Regions from separate parts of the Streptomyces sp. NPDC051987 genome, predicted to be linked through region 1. Evidence: riboswitches for the same ligand, from Rfam matches in the RefSeq annotation. Region 1 holds a riboswitch; each other region holds the start of a gene.
What was found. A riboswitch is a leader RNA that binds a small molecule or an ion and turns the genes downstream of it on or off. The one in region 1 is predicted to bind S-adenosylmethionine.
Positions count from the first base shown of each region.

Region 2: another riboswitch for S-adenosylmethionine. It lies ahead of AB0M11_RS06140 (putative leader peptide); the one in region 1 lies ahead of AB0M11_RS37370 (aminotransferase class V-fold PLP-dependent enzyme).
Region 3: another riboswitch for S-adenosylmethionine. It lies ahead of thrC (threonine synthase); the one in region 1 lies ahead of AB0M11_RS37370 (aminotransferase class V-fold PLP-dependent enzyme).

Region 1 is NZ_JBFAXI010000122.1:5,550-9,821, reverse strand. It holds gene AB0M11_RS37375 (Lrp/AsnC ligand binding domain-containing protein) at 1-229, shown strand, start outside; gene AB0M11_RS37370 (aminotransferase class V-fold PLP-dependent enzyme) at 379-1,740, opposite strand; SAM riboswitch class IV at 1,904-2,020, opposite strand; gene trpD (anthranilate phosphoribosyltransferase) at 2,359-3,423, opposite strand; gene AB0M11_RS37360 (cytochrome bc complex cytochrome b subunit) at 3,558-4,272, opposite strand, start outside.
Region 2 is NZ_JBFAXI010000007.1:114,904-119,175, forward strand. It holds gene AB0M11_RS06135 (ABC transporter substrate-binding protein) at 1-1,527, opposite strand, end outside; partial or broken gene AB0M11_RS06140 (putative leader peptide) at 1,748-1,801, opposite strand; SAM riboswitch class IV at 1,868-1,981, opposite strand; gene AB0M11_RS06145 (DUF427 domain-containing protein) at 2,179-3,003, shown strand; gene AB0M11_RS06150 (alpha-L-rhamnosidase) at 3,835-4,272, shown strand, end outside.
Region 3 is NZ_JBFAXI010000003.1:41,827-46,098, forward strand. It holds gene AB0M11_RS02175 (cold-shock protein) at 1-141, opposite strand, end outside; gene AB0M11_RS02180 (MoaD/ThiS family protein) at 610-885, opposite strand; gene thrC (threonine synthase) at 929-2,212, opposite strand; SAM riboswitch class I at 2,231-2,392, opposite strand; gene AB0M11_RS02190 (glucosyl-3-phosphoglycerate synthase) at 2,549-3,493, shown strand; gene AB0M11_RS02195 (trehalose-6-phosphate synthase) at 3,625-4,272, shown strand, end outside.

The DNA.
Region 1 (4,272 bases):
CGCGGAACGGATCGCCGCGCTGGAGAGCGTCAGCGAGGTCTTCTCGGTCACCGGCACGTACGACCTCATCGCCATGGTGCGGGTGCGGCAGCACGAGGACCTGGCCGAGGTCATCCCCGGCTCCATCAGCAAGATCCCCGGCGTGGAGGCCACGGACACGCACGTCGCGTTCCGCACGTACTCCCAGCACGACCTGGAGGCGGCGTTCGCGATCGGCCTGGACAGCTAGGGCCCCGAAGGGGCGCGGGGAACTGCGCGACCGGCCCCCACCGGCCGGTAGCCGGGCACGAAGCATCGTGGTCCCCTGCGGGTCCGCCGTGGCTGAGCGCGCAGTTCCCCGCGCCCCTGACGGGGCGCTGCCCCTGAGGTCGGTCTGGATCACACCGCCGGGACGCAGCGGCCCTCCTCCGTGCGGTACGTCCACTGGGCGCCGTCGGTGACCAGTCGCTTCACGGCGTTCACGAAGCGCTCCACGTGCTCGTCCGGCGTCCCCGCCCCGAAGCTCACCCGGACGGCGTTGAGGGACTTCTCGCCCGGTGCCGCCTCCGGCGCCCCGCACTCGCCCTGGGTCTGGGGGTCGGAGCCCAGCAGGGTCCGCACCAGCGAGTGGGCGCAGAAGAGGCCGTCGCGGACGCCGATGCCGTACTCGGCGGAGAGGGCGGCCGCGAAGTGGGAGCTGTTCCAGCCCTCCACCACGAAGCTGATCACGCCGACCCGCGGGGCGTCGTCGCCGAAGAGGGACAGGACCCGGACCTCGGGGACCTCGGCGAGGCCCGCGCGGATCTCGGCGATCAGGTGCTCCTCGCGGGCGACCAGGGTGTCCCAGCCCGCATCGGTGAGCGCCTTGCAGGCGGAGGCGACGGCGTAGGCGCCGATGACGTTGGGCGAGCCGGCCTCGTGCCGCGCGGCGCTGTCGTGCCACTCCACGGCCACTCCCCCGTCCTCGCGCCGGGTGACCTTGCGGCTGGCGCCGCCGCCCGCGAGGTAGGGCTCGGCGGCCCGGAGCCAGTCGGCGCGCCCGGCCAGGACGCCGGAGCCGAAGGGGGCGTACAGCTTGTGGCCGGAGAAGGCGACCCAGTCCACGTCCAGGTCCCGGACGGAGAGGGGGCGGTGCGGGGCCAGCTGGGCGGCGTCCAGGACGATCCGGGCGCCGTGCGCGTGCGCGATGGCGGCCAGCTCGCGCACCGGCCACAGCTCGCCGGTGACGTTGGAGGCGCCGGTCACGCAGACCAGGGCCGGACCCTGCGGGTCGCGGTCCGCGAGGGCGCGCTCCAGGGTCGCCACGGCCTGCTGCGGGGTGCGCGGGGCGTCGAGGTAGCTGACCCGGGCGTCCTGCCAGGGCAGCAGGGAGGCGTGGTGCTCGGTCTCGAAGACGAAGACCTGGCAGTCGGCGGGGAGGGCGCGGGCCAGGAGGTTCAGGGAGTCCGTCGTGGAGCGGGTGAAGACCAGCTGGTCGTCGGGGCGGCAGTCGAGGAACTCGGTGACGGTCCGGCGGGCGTTCTCGAAGAGGTCCGTGGAGAGCTGGGAGAGGTAGCCGGCGCCGCGGTGGACACTGCCGTAGTACGGGGCGTAGGCCGCGACGTCGTCCCAGACCCGCTGGAGGGCGGGGGCGCTGGCCGCGTAGTCGAGCGCGGCGTAGGCGACCTCGCCGCCGGTGACGAGCGGGACGGTGACATCCCGGCCGAGAACGGGCAGAGGGGCGCAAAGGGTGCGAGCGGTGGCAGCGGTGGAGACGGACATGGGTGAACTCCCGTGAGAACAGGTGGAATCCGCCGTGCGAGCGGACGCGCTCAAGCAGCGGCAGTGGAGAAAAAGGGAAACGCGGAGGCGGGGCTCAGCGGCCCTATCGCATTCGCTTGCTCACGGAAGGCTCCTCGACGACCAGGACCCCTGGTGTACGAGGGGTCCGCGCTTGCCGTGGACCTCGCTGCCCACGACCTGGTCCTCACCCGGGGCACCCCGCCACGGACGGAGGGTTGCCGGACAGTCGGCCGGGGCCTCATGACTGTCACTCATGACCTGGGAAGAAAAGTAGGTGAGGTGATCGCCGCCGCGCAACTCGTGTCCGGATGACGGGACAGGGGCGAGGCCGGTTCGGCACCGCCGGGAAGGCCGCGTGTGGTTGGGCACCGTTGCGGCGGAGAAGAAAGGTCCACGTCGGCCGATGCACCGGCACCGGCGCCGGGTTTCTCTCCCGCCGCAACGGCGACCAGCCACGACGGCGCGGTCCGGCGGTGCCGTACCGCGCCTCAGCCCTCGGACGGCGCCGATCTCCCTCTTTCCGCCGCAAGGGCGTTCGACGACGACGGCGGGGCCCGGCGGTGCCGGACCGCGTCTGCGCCCCGTCGGCCGTGCCTCCTACTTGTTCGTCGCGGCTGCCCAGCGCTCAAGCACCCGCTTCGCGGCGCCCGAGTCGATCGACTCGGCCGCTCGGTCCATGCCGGCCCGCAGTTGTTCGGCCAAGGTTCCAGCGCCCGGGTCCAGGGCCACCAGGGCCGCCGCCGAGTTCAGCAGGACCGCCTCCCGTACGGGGCCCCGCTCGCCGTCCAGGAGCCTGCGGGCGACCTCCGCGTTGTACGACGGGTCGCCGCCCCGCAGGGCCTCCACGGGGACCAGGTCGATGCCGACGTCACGGGGGTCGAAGGTCTCCTCGGTGACCTTGCCGTCGCGGACGGTCCAGACCCGGGACGTGGCGGTCGTCGTCAGCTCGTCGAGGCCGTCGTCGCCGCGGAAGACCAGGGAGGAGTTGCCGCGCTCCGCGAAGACGCCCGCGACGACCGGTGCCATGCGGGGGTCCGCGACGCCGACCGCCTGCGCCCGCACCTGCGCGGGGTTGGTCAGCGGGCCGAGGATGTTGAAGACGGTGCGGATGCCCAACTGGCCGCGCGCGGCGCCCGCGTGACGCAGCGCCGGGTGGAACTTGATGGCGAAGCAGAAGGTGATGCCGGCCTCCTCGGCGACCTCGGCGACCCGCCGCGGGGTCAGGTCGAGATTGACGCCCAGCTTCTCCAGGACGTCCGAGGCCCCGGACGCGGAGGACGCGGCGCGGTTGCCGTGCTTGACGACCTTCGCCCCGGTGCCGGCCACCACCAGCGCCGACATCGTGGAGATGTTCACCGTCTTCGCGCCGTCACCGCCGGTCCCGACGATGTCGACCGTGCGACCGGGCACCTCGATGACGTTGGCGTGCTCGTACATCGTGCGGACCAGCCCGTTGATCTCCTCGACGGTCTCGCCCTTGGCCCGCAGGGCCACGACGAAGCCCGCGATCTGGGCGTCGGTGGCCTGGCCGCGCATGATCTGGTCCATCGCCCAGGCCGTGGCGTCGGCGCTCTGGTCCTGGCCGTACAGCAGCGCGTTCAGCACCTCGGGCCAGGAACGGCCCGCCGCGGTGTCGCCTCCAGCGGGGGTCACAGCGCTCATGAGGCCGCTCCTGATCGTCGTACGGGAAGTAACCGGTGTCCAGGGCCCACCCTATCCAGCTCCGGGCACGGCGAAGGGCCCCCGTCCGTACACCGGACGGGGGCCCTTCGACCGTGGCGTGGCGACGCCGTCGATCAGTGGTGGCCGTGGCCGCTCGTGATCTCCTTGTACTCCTCGACGGTCGGCTTCGGGATCTGGTTGTCCTCGCCGTAGTAGGCGTTGCTCAGCTTGGCGCGGAGCTTCTCGGAACCCTTGATCTTGCGCTCGACACCGTTCTCGTCGACCGCCGGGCCGATCTGCGCCGGCTCGTACTGGTGGTGCGCCGTGAGGGTGTGCAGCTGCTCCTGCGAGAGCGGCTCGTGGACCTCGATGAACTCACCGTGCGGCAGCCGCTTGATGATGCCGGTCTCGCGACCGTGCAGCACCTTGTCGCGGTCCCGGCGCTGCAGGCCCAGGCAGATCCGCTTGGTGACGATGAACGCGATCACCGGTCCGGCGAAGAAGAAGATCCGGACGAACCAGGTCACGTCGTTGATCGACAGGTGGAAGTGGGTGGCGAAGAGGTCGTTGCCACCACCGACCAGGCCCACCATGTACACGGTCACCCAGGCCACACCGAAGGCGGTGCGGGTCGGGGCGTTGCGCGGGCGGTCCAGGATGTGGTGCTCGCTCTTGTCCCCGGTGACCCAGGACTCGATGAACGGGTAGACCGCGATCGCCGCGAGGACCACACCGAACAGGATCAGCGGGATGAAGACGCCCAGGACCAGGGTGTGGCCCCAGAAGTTGATCTCCCAGCCGGGCATGTAGCGGATCAGACCCTCGGCGAAGCCCATGTACCAGTCGGGC
Region 2 (4,272 bases), on a different contig from region 1:
CTCCACCACCGGCACGTCGTACGCGTTCTGGACGATCAGTTTCTGCGCCTCCGACACCAGTTCCTCGCGCTTCGCGGTGTCCGTGGTCGCTGCCTGCGCGGACAGTGCCGTGTCCAGCGAACTGGCGGGCAAGTGGTAGAAGTTGCCCAGCTGGGAGGAGAAGGAGCTGCGCAGGATGTCCGGGTCGGCGCGGGTCACGTTCCCCCACACCACGTCGAAGTCACCCGACTGGAGCGTGGTGGCGAACTGGGTGACCGGGAGCTGCTTGAGCACCACGTCGATACCGACAGCCTTGAGCTGCTGCTGGACGAGTTCCAGCGCGGGCTGGTTGGTGGCCGCGTTGGGGAACCAGCTGACGGTCAGGGTGAGCTTCTTGCCGTCCTTGGCGCGGATACCGTCGCTGCCCGCTTTCCAGCCGGCCGCATCCAGCAGCGACTTCGCCTTGGCCGTGTCGAGCGCGAGGTCCGCGGAGAGATCGGTGTAGTCGGGCGTGGTGTGCGCCAGGACGCTGGTCGCCGGCCGGGTGCCGGTCGGGAAGACCGTGTCGGCGATCTGCTTGCGGTCGATGGCGGCCGAGATCGCCTGACGGACCTTCGCGTCCTTCAGCAGCGGCCGGGAGTTGTTCAGCCCGAGACCGAACACCACACCGGGGTTGGCCCGGCTCTGGAGGGTCACCTGGCCGCCCTTCAGCGCTGCCTCGTTGGCCCTGCCGACGCTGCTGATCGCGTCCACCTGCCCGGACTGGAGACTGCCGGCCCGCACCCCTGCCTCGGGCACGACCTTGAACACCAGCTTGTCCAGGTAGGCCTCGCCCTTCTTCGACCACAGCGAGGAACCCCAGTCGTACCCGGTGCGCTTGCCCAGGGTGATCGACTGGTTCTGCACGTACTGCCTCAGCACGAACGGCCCGGATCCGACCACCCCGTCGCTGCACTTGCGCTGCGGGCTCTTCTTGACGCTCGCCGAGGACTCGATCCCCAGCGAGTGGGTCGAAGTCGCCTGGAGGAACTGGGCGTTGGGCTGCTTGAAGGACACCTTCACGGTGAGCGGGTCGACCACCGTGGTGCTCTTGACGCCGCTGAGATAGCCCTCGGCGAGAGTGCCCAGGGCGCCGAGGTTCGGCACCGCGTCGAAGTTGTCCTTGACCACCTGCGCGGTCAGCTTCGAGCCGTCGCTGAAGGTGACGCCCGACCGCAGGTGGAACGTGAACGTCGTGGCGTCGGCGCTGATGTCCCAGCTCTTGGCGAGCCACGGCACGATCTTGCCGGTCTTCGGGTCCTGGTCGGTGAGGGAGTCCACGGTCTGGCGCACCGAGTAGATGGTGTCGTTGCTGCCGACCTGCTGCGGGTCCACGCAGCCGGCGTCGGATCCCACCGCGAAGGTCAGGGTGCCGCCGGACTTCGCCTGGCCGCTTCCGCCGCCGGAGCCGTCGCCGCCCGAACCGCACGCGGTCAGCAGGACGCTGGTGATCAGGAGCGCGGCCAGGGGCGCCCATCGGGAAGGTCCGAAATCCGGAAGTGCAGTCACGGAGGTCTTTCTCCTACTCGTGTCACCGGGGCACGACCGCGCACGGACGTGCGCAGGCATGACGGCGTGTGCGGCCCGGGCGGATCCACTCCAGCCGGGGATGCGCTGTGCAGACAGGGAGTTGGCATGCGGACGACACCGGTGACCGGTGGCGAGAGGGAAGGACGGCGCGCAGGGGCCGGGGCCGGTGACGGATGTCAGCCGGCGGCAGCCGGGCCGGTCAGGCCCGACAGAGGCAGCTGGTCGAGCGCTTCAGATCGATGTGGCGCCGGCGGGGGAGGCAACGGGGTCATCGCTGTGTCGCATACCGAACCTCCCCGTCTCCGGCCCCGGTCACGGGGCCACGCGCTTGCGGGAGTCGTCGGTGACCCCGCCGGGCTTTCACCTGGAGCACCCCACCGCGCGGGAGGGTTGCCGGTCAGCGAGCCAGGGCTTGACGCTGACACTCAATGCCGTTGGTGATGCTACGGATCGGTTTTGTCGTACGTCAATGCCGCGAGTCGACGCCCTCCTCGGGAGGACGGCGTCGTCAGGCCGGACGAACGGCAGGCTGCGCCCGGGACGGCTCGGGCCTCGAACCAGTCTCGGTGTGGGAGCGTGCCGGTGGAGACGCCGACGCCACCGTGTGAACCAGCCGAAGGAGAGCCGCCCATGACCACGTTCCCGACCGCACCGTCCGTGCGGACCACCCCCGAGGGCCTGTTGTGGGAGCCGAGCGAGCGCTGGGTGCGCGGCCGCAAGGGCGACGTCACGGTCGTCGACAGCCGTCACCCCGTCCTGGTCTGGGAACCCGGCGTTCCCGTACCGCTGTACGCGTTCCCGCACGCCGAGGTCCGCCAGGAGCTCCTGCGTCCCGCGGCGAACCCGCCGACCGGCACGCACACCGGCTCGCGGATCTTCTACGACGTCGAGGTCGACGGCGAGCTGCTGGAGAACGCCGCCTGGACCTTCCCGGCCGCCGACCTGGCCGGCCACATCGCCTTCGAGTGGTTCCGGCGCGTCGGGCGGGGCCTGGACCACTGGTACGAGGAGGAGGAAGAGATCTTCGTCCACCCCCGTGACCCGCACAAGCGGGTGGACGCCATCCCCAGCAGCCGTCACGTCGTGGTCGAGATCGACGGCACGGTCGCCGCCGACACCCGCCGGCCGGTCCTGCTCTTCGAGACCGGCCTGCCCACCCGCTACTACATCCCACGCGAGGACGTCCGCCTCGACCTGCTCCAAGCCACCGACCACCACACGGCCTGCCCGTACAAGGGCACCGCCGAGTACTGGTCGTGGCGCGCAGCGGCCGCCGTCCCGCCCAACGTCGTCTGGAGCTACCCGGACCCGCTGCCCGCGGTCGGCGCCGTCCGGGGGCTGCTCGCCTTCTACAACGAGGCCGTCGACATCACTCTCGACGGCGAACGGCTGCCGCGCCCGGTCACCCGTTTCAGCGGCACGCTCGCGTGGCGGCCGCGCGTCGCGGGAACGTGAGACCTGTGGGGAACTCATCGACCGGCGGGGTGGGCCTCTGCTCACCTCACCTTCCATGACCCCGCGCACGGTCCGCCCCGGCGGCTGAGCCGTTCCCGGCCCCCGGCCGGTGCGCGCCGAAGCCGTCCAGGGGGAGCGGGGCAGAACTCGTCGCAGGGGCACCGTCGCGGCCCCCGCCGACCGCTACGTCCGGCGTGGCCGTTGCCCCGCCGACGACGTGCTCAGCCCGCCCGGCGTCGCTCGGGGACGGAGCGGTGGGTGAGGCGGGCGCGCAGGCCGAGGTGGTCGCGCAGGGTGGTGCCGGTGTACTCGGTGCGGTCTCGCCGGTGAGGTCGGTGGAGTGCACGCGTCCGCGGTCGAGGTGACGGCTCGTGGCCACCGACCGGATGACCGCGTCGTCCTCCCGCGAGTTCCACAGGGTGCGGGCCACCTCGACGCCGTCCCGGGACTCCCTGGCCCGCCCGGCCGAGATGTGGTCCAGGGAGGTCAACCGGCTGGAGACGTGTAAGGGTTCGGCATTGCATCGGCCGCCCCCACGGGTCTCGAGACCGGGCGGCACGGCCCGCACCGCCCGCGCGCACCGCAGCTCGGCCGCACGCCCGGCGCCGACACTGGATCGGCGCGCCGGGAACCGCTCGATTGAAACCGTTCAATCCTGTACGGCCCGCGCTCCGCGCAGGGCTCCTTCGCGCACTGACCCGAACCAGCCGTGTCCCTGAATCGCCGCCACAGCGATTGACCCCCGCCTCGCCCGGCTCTACGGTACCCACGCCCCTCTAGATTGAATCGATTCAAGCACTGAGTCGTGCCACCCCGGAGTGAGGAGAGCAGATGATCAGCAGGAGGAACATGCTCGCGGGCGCCGCCGCCACGGTCGCGGCGGCCGCCGTCGACGGCGCGACGGCAGCGACGGCCTCGGCCGCCGGACCGCCCCGGACCCAGGCACGGACACGGCCGGACGCGACGCTTGCCGGGCTGAGCGTGGCCGCGCCGACCGTGGAGTACGTCCCCAACCCCCTCGGCCTCGACGCCCGACGCCCCCGCCTCAGCTGGCCGTTGCTCTCCGACCGGGTGGGCGCGCGGCAGAGCGCCTATCAGGTCCGCGTCGCCACCACCCCGTCGGGGCTGGCGCGCCCGGACGTCTGGGACAGCGGGAAGGTCGTCTCCGGCGACTCCGTCCTCGTGCCGTACGCGGGTCCCGCGCTGCAGTCCCGGACGCGCTACCACTGGTCCGTGCGGGTGTGGGACGGGGACGGCCGGGTCTCCGGC
Region 3 (4,272 bases), on a different contig from region 1:
GACCCGCTGACCCTCTTCCAGGGTGCGGTAGCCGTCCATCTGAATCGCGCTGTAGTGGACGAAAACATCCGCACCACCGTCGACCGCGATGAAGCCGTACCCCTTCTCCGCGTTGAACCACTTGACGGTGCCCTGAGCCATGCCTAACTCCCCTATTACTGGCCCTTGCACAGATCCACACTTCGCGGATCCGGGTCAGACCTCACCCCCCATTGGTTGGGGGCGTGCGCCGGAACGCGTCGACCGCGGCTGAATGTATCTGTCCAACTGCCGTCTGCAACAGGTCAATCGGACGAGAATTCTGGACGGAAGGGGTCCGGAATGTAGCAAGAATTCGGCCGAATTCAGGGCAAGTCGGGCCCCACAAAGGCCACAAAAGCCGCATATAACCCACGCACTTTGGCTACTTCTTGCCGGGCCTGCGGTGTCGAATACAGGGCCCCCGACCTGGAGATCGGGACCGCGTTCCCCAACTGTACCGCGCTCAACCACACAGAATTGCCCCCTCCGCTTCTCTCACGGAGGGGGCAATCAAGTGAACAGTCGGTGAGGGCCATTACCGAAGGTAATGTTCGGTCATTCGGCCATCACGTCACGAGAGGGGCCAGGTCAGCCGCCGGCCACGGCCGGGATGATGGAGACGCCGGCGCCGTCGGGCGTGGCGGTCTCCAGGCCCTGCTCGAAGCGGACGTCGTCGTCGTTGACGTACACGTTGACGAAACGGCGCAGCTTGCCCTGGTCGTCGAGGACGCGCGCGGAGATCCCGGTGTGGTTCTTCTCCAGGTCCGAGATGACCTCGCCCAGGGTGGTGCCTTCTGCGGTGACTTCGGCCTGACCGCCGGTGTAGGTGCGCAGGATGGTGGGGATGCGAACGGTGACGCTCACGTTTTTGACCTCCGGTCTGGGCAACGCCCTAATTCTCGGGGACTCAGGCGAGCCCGGCCGCACGGAAAGACTCCAGATTCGGGCGAATGGTGGCGGTGAGCCCGGTGCCCGCGACCGCGTCCAGCGTCTTCAGTCCATCACCGGTGTTGAGTACAACGACCGACTTCGCCGGATCAATCAACCCATTCTCAATGAGCTTTTTGGTGACTCCAACCGTCACCCCGCCGGCGGTTTCCGCGAAGATTCCCTCGGTCCGCGCGAGCAGCTTGATGGCGTCGACGACCTGCTCGTCGGTGACGTCCTCCACCGCACCGCCGGTACGGCGCGCGACGTCCAGGACGTACGGCCCGTCGGCCGGGTTGCCGATGGCCAGCGACTTGGCGATGGTGTTCGGCTTCTGCGGCCGCACCACGTCGTGGCCCGCCTTGTAGGCCACCGAGACCGGCGAGCACCCCTCGGCCTGGGCGCCGAAGATCTTGTACGGCTTGTCCTCGACCAGGCCGAGCTTGATCAGCTCCTGCAGACCCTTGTCGATCTTCGTGAGCTGCGAGCCGGAGGCGATCGGGATGACCAGCTGGTCCGGGATCTCCCAGCCGAGCTGCTCGCAGATCTCGTACGCCAGGGTCTTGGAGCCCTCCGCGTAGTACGGCCGCAGGTTGACGTTGACGAAGCCCCAGCCCTCGCCGGCCGAGTCGCCGATCAGCTCGGAACAGAAACGGTTCACGTCGTCGTAGTTGCCCTCGATGCCGACGAGCTCGCCGCCGTAGATCGCGGCCATGACGACCTTGCCCTGCTCCAGGTCGTGCGGGATGAACACGCACGAGCGGAAGCCGGCGCGGGCGGCGGCGGCACCGACCGCGCCGGCCAGGTTGCCGGTGGAGGAGCAGGAGAGGGTGGTGTAGCCGAAGGCGCGGGCGGCCTCGACGGCCTGGGCGACGACGCGGTCCTTGAAGGAGTGCGTCGGGTTGCCGGAGTCGTCCTTCACGTACAGCCCGCCGGTCACCCCGAGCTCGCGGGCCAGGTTGTCGGCCTTGACCAGCTTGGTCCAGCCGGGGTTGATGTTCGGCTTGGTCGCCACGTCCGCCGGGACGGGCAGCAGCGGCGCGTAGCGCCAGATGTTCGTGGGGCCCGCCTCGATCCGCTTGCGGAGCTCCTCGGTGTCGTAGGCCGAGAAGTCGTACGCGATCTCCAGCGGGCCGAAACACTCCTCGCAGGCGAACACCGGGCCGAGCGGCACCCGGTGACCGCACTCGCGGCAGCTGAGGGCAGCGGCGGGACCGAGGTCGACGGTGGAATCCGTGGTGCTTGCAACAGTCTGCACAGCCATGTGAGGCGAGGCCCTTTCTCCTCATCTTCCTCACGACGCATCTCGCCGTGAGACGGATTTGGCACCTTCCCTAGCCGGGAGCCTCGCGGACGATCGACACTGACCGGCGATCTACGAGAACCGACTGGAGGGTTGCCGGGGCTTCATCGGGCCGTTTCCCTCTGCCCCTCTGGATGAGCTGTATGCGGTTGTCGGCGCCGGACGACCCAGGACATGCGATGGTCATCGGCGTTGTTCAAGACTGTAACCGAAGGCCAGGACAGTTGAGAGAGTCGTCCGAACCGCGAGATGGATCACACCCCGTCGTGTGACCGTGACAGTGAGGAGCCGCTGACCGTGCTGGAAGAAGTCGAGCGCTGGCTGGCCACCCGCTCCTGGTCCGTGACCGAACGTCCCCTGCACCGGGTCATGGCCGCCAAACGGTCCTCCGGGCAGACGGTCAGCGTCGTGCTGCCCGCGCTCAACGAGGAGGACACCGTCGGCGACATCGTCGCGATCATCCGTCACGACCTCATGCAGCAGGTACCGCTCGTCGACGAGATCGTGGTCGTCGACTCCGGCTCCACCGACCGCACCGCCGCCGTCGCCGCGGCGGCCGGCGCCCGCGTCGTGCACCGCGACGCGATCCTGCCCCGCATCCCCGCCGTCCCCGGCAAGGGCGAGGTCCTCTGGCGCTCCCTCCTGGTCACCACCGGGGACGTCGTCTGCTTCGTCGACGCCGACCTGCGGGAGTTCTCCTCCGACTTCGTCACCGGCATCGTCGGCCCGCTCCTCACCGACCCGGACGTGGACCTGGTCAAGGCGATGTACGACCGCCCGCTCGGCGGCGCGGCCGGACAGGGCGGCCGGGTCACCGAACTGATGGCCCGCCCGCTGCTGAACATGCACTGGCCCCAGCTGGCCGGCTTCGTCCAGCCGCTCGGCGGCGAGTACGCGGCCCGCCGCTCGCTGCTGGAGCAGCTGCCCTTCCCGGTCGGCTACGGCGTGGAGCTGGGCATGCTGGTCGACGCCCTGCACCTGGTCGGCCTCGACGCCCTCGCCCAGGTCGACGTCGGCGTCCGCAAACACCGCCACCAGGACGGCCAGGCGCTCGGCCGGATGTCCGCCGCGATCTACCGCACGGCGCAGCTCCGGCTGGCCCGCGGCCACCTGATCCGCCCCTCCCTCACCCAGTTCGAGCGGGGCGAGGACGGCTTCGAACCGCGCACGTACTCCGTGGACACCGAGGAACGCCCGCCGATGGTGGAGATCACCGAGTACGCCGAGCGCCGGGTGGCGTGACGTCGCCGCTGACGCCCCCGCCGACGTCGTGGCCTGACGTCGCCCTACGGCCGTATACGGCGGCGCGTCGGACGCCGCCGTACGTTTGAGCGTTTACGGGCCGGGCTAGGTTCAGGCGTATGGCTTCTCCCATGGCTTCCACCGGCGGTGCCGAGGTGCTGGTCGCCTCGAACCGCGGCCCGGTCTCGTACGAGCTGCGCGACGACGGTTCCCTGCACGCCAGGAGGGGCGGTGGCGGACTGGTCTCAGGACTGTCGGCCATCGGGCCGGACGCGAACGCGGTGTGGGTGTGCGCGGCGCTGAGCGACGGCGACCGGGAGGCGGTGCGGCGGGCCGAGGGCGGCACGCTGCCGGCCGAGGACACCGGCGGCCAGCGGGTCCGGATGCTCGACATCGACGCGGACGTGTTCTCCGACGCGTACAACGGCATCGCGAACTCGGTCCTCTGGTTCGTCCACCACATGCTCTACCAGACCCCGCTGGAGCCGGTCTTCGACGCGGAGTTCCGCCGGCAGTGGGGTGCGTACCAGGCCTACAACCGCGCCTTCGCCGAGGCGCTGGCGCAGGAGGCGGGACAGGGCGCGGTGGTGGTCATCCAGGACTACCACCTGGCCCTGGCCCCGCGGATGCTGCGCCGCCTGCGCCCCGACCTGCGCATCGGCCACTTCTCCCACACCCCCTGGGCGCCGCCGGACTACTTCCGGCTCCTCCCCGACGACATCGCCGCGGAGCTGCTGAGCGGGATCCTGGGCGCCGACCACGCGGCGTTCCTGACGCGG